Regions from separate parts of the Paenibacillus sp. NRS-1781 genome, predicted to be linked through region 3. Evidence: riboswitches for the same ligand, from Rfam matches in the RefSeq annotation. Region 3 holds a riboswitch; each other region holds the start of a gene.
What was found. Region 3 has a riboswitch for cobalamin ahead of ACIFO6_RS05325 (hypothetical protein). Riboswitches for the same ligand answer to the same signal wherever they lie in the genome.
Positions count from the first base shown of each region.

Region 1: it holds a riboswitch for cobalamin, as region 3 does, so the genes downstream of both, ACIFO6_RS15570 (ABC transporter substrate-binding protein) here and ACIFO6_RS05325 (hypothetical protein) in region 3, are expected to answer to the same signal.
Region 2: it holds a riboswitch for cobalamin, as region 3 does, so the genes downstream of both, ACIFO6_RS07730 (ABC transporter substrate-binding protein) here and ACIFO6_RS05325 (hypothetical protein) in region 3, are expected to answer to the same signal.

Region 1 is NZ_JBITPI010000043.1:53,478-55,749, forward strand. Features, by position in the region: gene ACIFO6_RS15570 (ABC transporter substrate-binding protein) at 1-1,458, opposite strand, end outside; cobalamin riboswitch at 1,664-1,861, opposite strand.
Region 2 is NZ_JBITPI010000020.1:72,930-75,201, reverse strand. Features, by position in the region: gene ACIFO6_RS07735 (histidine phosphatase family protein) at 1-765, shown strand, start outside; cobalamin riboswitch at 889-1,106, shown strand; gene ACIFO6_RS07730 (ABC transporter substrate-binding protein) at 1,313-2,272, shown strand, end outside.
Region 3 is NZ_JBITPI010000015.1:146,303-148,574, forward strand. Features, by position in the region: gene cobJ (precorrin-3B C(17)-methyltransferase) at 1-920, opposite strand, end outside; gene ACIFO6_RS05325 (hypothetical protein) at 1,049-1,273, opposite strand; cobalamin riboswitch at 1,235-1,418, opposite strand; gene ACIFO6_RS05330 (TIGR00730 family Rossman fold protein) at 1,476-2,030, opposite strand; gene ACIFO6_RS05335 (uroporphyrinogen-III synthase) at 2,201-2,272, opposite strand, start outside.

The DNA.
Region 1 (2,272 bases), on a different contig from region 3:
GGTATTAATGATATCCAGCGCTTGCAATGTCACGGCATTACGCTGTGCTGTATCCTTCGCCAGCTTCAAGCTGCCAAGAAGGTTCTCCAGCGGTTTGGAACCATAACGGCTTACATTGGCCTCGCTTTTAGAGGAATAAAACATGTCCATAAAATATTGCGGCTCCCCCGTATGGGCAGTCAGCATACTGTACATGGCAAAATCCCAATCGTTTTTGGTTAGCGCCTCGTCGATATTTTCCACCTTGCGGATCTTCACCTGGATGCCCTCTTTCAGCAGTTGGCTCTGAATCACCTCAGCCATGACCGAAAGCTCTGGACGCTGAGGGAAGGTCAGCAACGTAACCTCGAACGGCTTGCCCTGCTTGGTCCATGTACCTTGGGCATCCTTTTGCCAGCCGTCCTTCGTCAACAACTGCCCTGCCGTTCCGTCCAGCACTTTACGTTCCACCTTGCCGAAGGGGAGAATGCTCGGGAATGGGCTGCTTGCCTCCGTACCATAGCCTCTCATGATCGCACTCACAATGGATGCACGTGGTATCAGGCTGTCCACTACTTTGCGGTTCGCGGCATCCTTGAACACAGGCGACTCCATGTTATACACGATCATATGAGTGCGCAAAGAGGGAGCCGACAGCACTTGCAGCTTATCGTTCTTTTTTAATACCTCCGCGTTATCCACCGGAATATCAGTCGCTACATCTACTTCGCCAGATTGCAGCGCCAACAGGCGTGAATTGCCGTCCGTAATGAACTTCATCGTTGCTTCAGCCAGCCGGGCCTTCTCGCCCCAATATCCGTCATAACGCTCTACGACCAAGGACTGATCCTTGTTGAACGCTTTAATTTTAAAAGCACCTGTCATCGCAGGGTAGCTCTGCTCATCCTTCATAGACGCTACATCCAGCACAATCGTCGATGGATCAGCCAGATTGGACACCAGCGCTGAATTGGGCTGGTTAGTCGTGATTTTCAACGCCAGCGGCCCAGTTACATCAATCGACTTTACGTCTAGCAAATCCTTTGCCAAATGGCTTTTCTCGATGGAGCGCAGCAGGGAAGCTTTCACACTTTCCGCGTCCATACTCTTTCCGTCATGAAAAGTGACCTTATCCTGCAAGCCGAACGTCCAAACTGTGGGACTGTCCTGCTTCCATTCCTTGGCCAGCCAAGCCACTGGCTCCAGCTTTTCATTCAAACGGACAAGTGTCTCACCTGCGCCGGACCGCATGACATCCCAGCTATTGTCTCCGTGCGGGTCAACGCCCGACGGTTTCCACGTATACGCCATCACCAGTTTCTTATCTGCTGTAGCCTGTTGTGTGGATGTGTTCTCGCCCTTGCTGGGGCTATCCGCCGTCTTACTAGTTGTCGAGCATCCCCCCAGAGCCATAACTGCCAGCAGCAGCATCACCCCTGTACATATAAACCATGAACGCTTTTTACGATTGCTTATCATCTTATTTATCCCCCTCTGTCTTGTCATTCACAAATACCTAGCGCGAAAAAAGCATCCCCGACCGCTTGATCAGCAGTCAGAAATGCTTTCATGATCAAATGCCTAAGCTCACCCTCTTCACCCTCTAAAAACAAGGGGATCGGATCGGTTTCAGACATTCTGTATGCAGCACGCCTAACCACCTCCCCAGCATCCCGTGGGTCTGACAGTGATGTTAAAACAGGCAGGTCTCCTGACTTCAGGCTTATCTCTCAGGCCTTCCCGGTTCCTCACAGTTCCAGTGGCTGTTCTGAAAGCTACAGCAATTCCCTGCTGATGCCTGTATACAGTGGCGGGTCCGTGTCGGAATCTACCGAACTTCCCTTTTAAGTGAACACGCACAACAGCCATCTACATGATTTCAGCGAAACCCTGTAAGTGGAAAGTCCGGTTCACACCTGTTTTCTTCCTTTATTCCTCTATATTACGAATTAGGACTATCTTATTTTGTTGTTACAGGCTTGTCAACAAATGCTGCGCAATATTTTAAATTTAAACGATACGGCAAGGATCAAGGCTATGACTTTGCGTTGCATGCACGCAATGGACGTGATAAAATTAGGTATAGAGATAACCACCGTGTCCGTATACTAAAAAGAGCCTTCGCCGCTACCAACGGCAAAGACTCTTAGGACTTGAAAGGCTGTGGATCATCACGGCGCGCTAAATGCGTAGCTAAACCCACCGTTAGGCGCCTAACCTAATTACACGGTGGGTTTTCGCTTGTTCCGAAATTTCCGACGTAGCCAGCGATAAAGTTTACGAATACTAAACA
Region 2 (2,272 bases), on a different contig from region 3:
AGAGCAGGAAGTGATGTGACCTTGAAGCATGATTTTACAGAACACCCGCCATGGGATTTGGAGCTTGTGCTGGTACGTCACGGCACAACCTTATGGAACAGGGAACGTCGATACCTGGGGCACTCTGATCTGGGCTTGCTGCCAGGAGCAGAGCAGGAATTAGAGCCTTTGCGGGAACAATTACAGACACATTCCTTTGCCCGAATCTATTGTAGTGACTTGATACGTTGTCGTCAGACCTTGCAGATCATTTTGCCAGAATCGGAACTGAAACCAGATAATATGTCTGCTTGGTCTGTCATCATGGAACCACGTCTGAGAGAGCTTCATTTTGGGGAATGGGATGGAAAAACGTATGATATGCTCAAAGATGTGGCATTGTACCGCGTGTGGATTGATGAGCCGCAACGGGTTACGCCGCCGGGTGGAGAGCCCTGGAAAGACTTTGTGAACCGTCTTGGTGAATTTCTTGACTCTTTGTATGAGTGGCGCAAAATGATGGAGCTTCAGAAAACAGGTTTGTCCGATGCCCCACCTTCTGTTCTGGTCGTCACGCATGGTGGAGTGATTCGTCAGTTGGCTTGTATGCTGGTACCAGGTCATGATTTTTGGAGCCTGAATCCGAAGCCGGGAGGGGCCATCAGGATTCGGTTGAGTTTGGCACAAAAGCCATTTGCAGATTTAACCGCCACCCGTTCTACAGCAACACATCCAGATTTGGCTACAGGGCACAAGTTCACCGGATGGCTGGTGGATCAGAACTGACTGCGTATATACTTCTCATGATCACAGACATAGGGCAGGTAAACAGGCGGTTTGGGTTGTAAGCCAGTCTTTTTTAACCTATAATCATCAAGTAAAAGAACGGCTTGACCAACACTACATCAAATATCCAGCAGACGAGGTCGGTGCAGTGGTATGAAACCCTCGGATTCATATCGGTGCGCTGTTAAAAGGGAAGTCGGTGTGAATCCGGCGCGGTCCCGCCACTGTAAATGGAAAAATGCCAGTCCGCTCTGGTTTATGTGCCACAAAGCATATGAAGGAGCAACAGGCTGTCGCATATTTCTGTAAGTCAGGATACCTGCCCGTCCGCCTGTCACCATAGTCCTTCGAGGAAAGGATGACGTGTTCGCAGTGACTGTCCATGCGGAAGAAACTGCCGCCTGCGTACGATCTGCGCTAACGTGACCCCTGTGTCCTTATCTGAGGATGCAGGGGTTTTTTGAAAGGAAAAGAAGGCTGGATTTAGAGATATCGGATGATGTTCAAGTGACGCTTTTAAAAGAATTTATATGGAGGGGTGCAAATCATGGCAGGGAATAAAATAAAGGTCTGGACTACAGGCTTATTGGCTCTGGTCTTGGCGGTTGTGCTGAGTGCATGTGGAGCTAACGGAAAGAACGCTGAAAATAAAGGGGATCAAGCCTCACAGCAACCGGGACAGACGGCAACCGCTCAGGAGCCTCCGGGCAAAACGGTCTACCCGCTGACCATTAAGGATGCGACCGGGCAGGAGTTTACGTTCAAAAAAGCGCCGGGTAAAATCGTTTCCGTCTCCCCGGCTGAAACCGAGGCGCTGTTCGCCATCGGACTGGATAAGGAAATTGTCGGCGTATCGGACTATTCGGATTACCCGGAAGCAGCTACGAAGAAGCCTAAAGTGGGCGGCATTATGAAGCCGAATGAAGAGGAGATCATTGCAGCGAATCCAGAAGTCGTTTTTGCAGGCATATCACTCAGTGAGCAGGCTACGACCAAGCTGCGCGACCTGGGAATTATAATTTTTAAAACCGAGCCGAAAACGGTTGAGGATGTCATGGCTAATATTGAACTATATGGGAAAATTACCAACCATCAGAAAGAAGCGAGAGCGGTAACCGACAAGATGAGAGCCGATGTAGCGGAAGTGAAAAACGGTGTTAAAAATATCGGTAAAGGGCAAAAGCTGAGAGTCTACGTCGAATTTTCACCTGGCTGGACGGTCGGCAAGGGCGAGTTTATGGACGAGCTGATTTCTTTGGCGGGCGGCGAAAATGTGGCTGCAACGCAAAAGGGCTGGTACCAGATCAGTGAAGAAAATATTATTGCGGCCAATCCGGACGTCATTTTATACAGCAAAAATGTCAAGGACGACAAAACAGGCCAAACGCTCGGCGATATCATCAAAGCCCGTAGTGGATGGGATCAAATATCGGCTGTTCGTCTCAACCGTGTGTTTGCCGTGGATGATAATTTGATCAGTCGTCCGGGTCCGCGCGTAACGGAAGGT
Region 3 (2,272 bases):
GCGGGCGCGGTCCCGCCAGCTCCCGCAGGGGCTGGTACTGCGGGAGCTGCGCCTGCCTGCGACGCATTCAACGCGCGATCCTCTTGCGCGCCCAGCGACCACGGCTCCGCTTCCGTGCGGAGCCGCTGATGCGGCTTGAGCGCCTGCTCGGTCGCACCCAGCGTATACTTGCGCTGATACCCGCGTGGCGTCACGATCAGACCGTCATACACCATCGTCGAGGAATTGCCTATAATGACAGTCGTCAGCATGCCAATGTCATGGTTCAGCATGTCCTCCAGCGTCGTCACTATTACTTGCTGACGGTCACGGTAAGCACTCTTGACCAGCCCAACCGGAGTCTGCGGATCACGGTAACGCAGCAAGATGGACTGCGTCTCAACAATCTGGCGTGTACGTCGGCCACTCCGCGGATTGTACAATGCAATGACAAAATCCGCCGAAGCTGCCGCCTCTACACGCTTCACAATCGTTTCCCAAGGGGTCAAATGGTCACTCAGACTGATCGTGCACGCATCATGCATGACGGGCGCACCCAGCAGCGAAGCACAGGACTGAATCGCCGATATCCCCGGCACGACTTCTACCTCAACCCCGTCCTCACGGCGCCAGCCCTTTTGCATCAGCACTTCGTACACCAGCCCCGCCATACCATATACGCCTGCGTCTCCACTGGAAATGACGGCTACCTTCTTACCCATCTCCGCCTGTCGAACCGCCTCCTGCGCACGGCTCACTTCCTCCGTCATGCCTGTGCGTACAATCTCCTGTCCATTCAACAACGGACGGATCAGATCCACATAGGTGTTGTAGCCAATAATGACCTCACTCTCGGCCAACGCGTCCAGCGCCCGTTTGGTGATATGTTCCATATCCCCCGGTCCGAATCCAATCACGAGCAATTTTCCTAATGGGCTCATCGTTATCCTCCCTCTTAAATCTATGCCATGTTTTCCATACTTCTATCTATTTCACTTGTATATGGACATCCTGTAACTCAAAAAAACCCATCCTGCCCGGATGGGTTTCCTATGTACGCATCGTATCATCAGACGGACACAGCATAAGAAGACACTTCTTGTCTTCCGCCATCGTGCCGTTGCTTTCCATCTGCCTGTTCACGCTTGAAACGCTTCTGCACGTTCTGATCCACGCAAACCTGTAACCAACATGGAAAAAGCAGCGTGCGCCTGATTTCCTGATTTCGTACACCCATCCTCTCCGCGAAGGTTAACGGTGCATACAGATCAAGGTAGGTCTCCTGGCTCGGCATCAACAGATTTTTTCGTCTTCCCCGTTTTCTCACGAGTGACGTCTGAAAAAATCCTCTTCCTTACAGTGGCGGGACCGCTCGGGACTTGCACCCGATTCCCTGTTACCCTTCGCTATCACAAAGGCACCTTGTCTGTCCGCTATTTGATTATGGGTCTTATCATAACCTTGGCTTAATCAGTTGCGCAAGCATGAAAAACGCTTTATTTCAAGTTCTCTGCCTTATTTTTTAACATATGCAACAATTCGTCCGGGTCCGCAGAGATACTCAACAGCGTTGGATGGTCAACTCCGGTAAAGCCCTCCCGCACACTATGACGCACCATTTCCTCCAACGGGTCAAAATATCCGTTCACATTCAGCAGCCCGATGGGCTTGCGATGAATGCCGATTTGCGCCCAGCACAGCACCTCAAATAGCTCCTCAAAGGTTCCCAATCCGCCCGGAAGGGCAATGAATGCGTCAGCCTTTTCGCTCATCACCGCTTTGCGTTCATGCATGTTCGCCACCTCAATAAATTCAGTAATTCCCCGGTGAATAATCTCTGCATCGAATAACAGGGTTGGCATAATCCCGGTGACCTGACCGCCCCCTGCCAGCATCGCATCCGCGACCTCGCCCATCAGCCCCTTGCTGGAGCCTCCATAGATTAAACGGACCTGATGTCTCGCCATAGCCTCTCCAAGCTTGCCTGCCTCCTGAAGATATACCGATGAATGTCCGGGCCTGGACCCGGCAAATACACAAATGGAATTCATAACGTCTCAGCTCCTGTCCTGGTATCCGCATCGAGGCTTTTTCATTATATTAAATAAATATTTTCCCTATAACAAAAACTTCTGTCGATGCATTTCCAACAAAAAAAGATAAAGACCCTGTAGGCCCTTATCTTCATTTTACCCTTTATCCCAAGGATATGGGGAAGTTTTCAGCTCACTACTTCCAGGCCGCAGCCGTGCGCCGAAGCGCTATGCTCAAAATATCTTCCCAGCTCCACCAT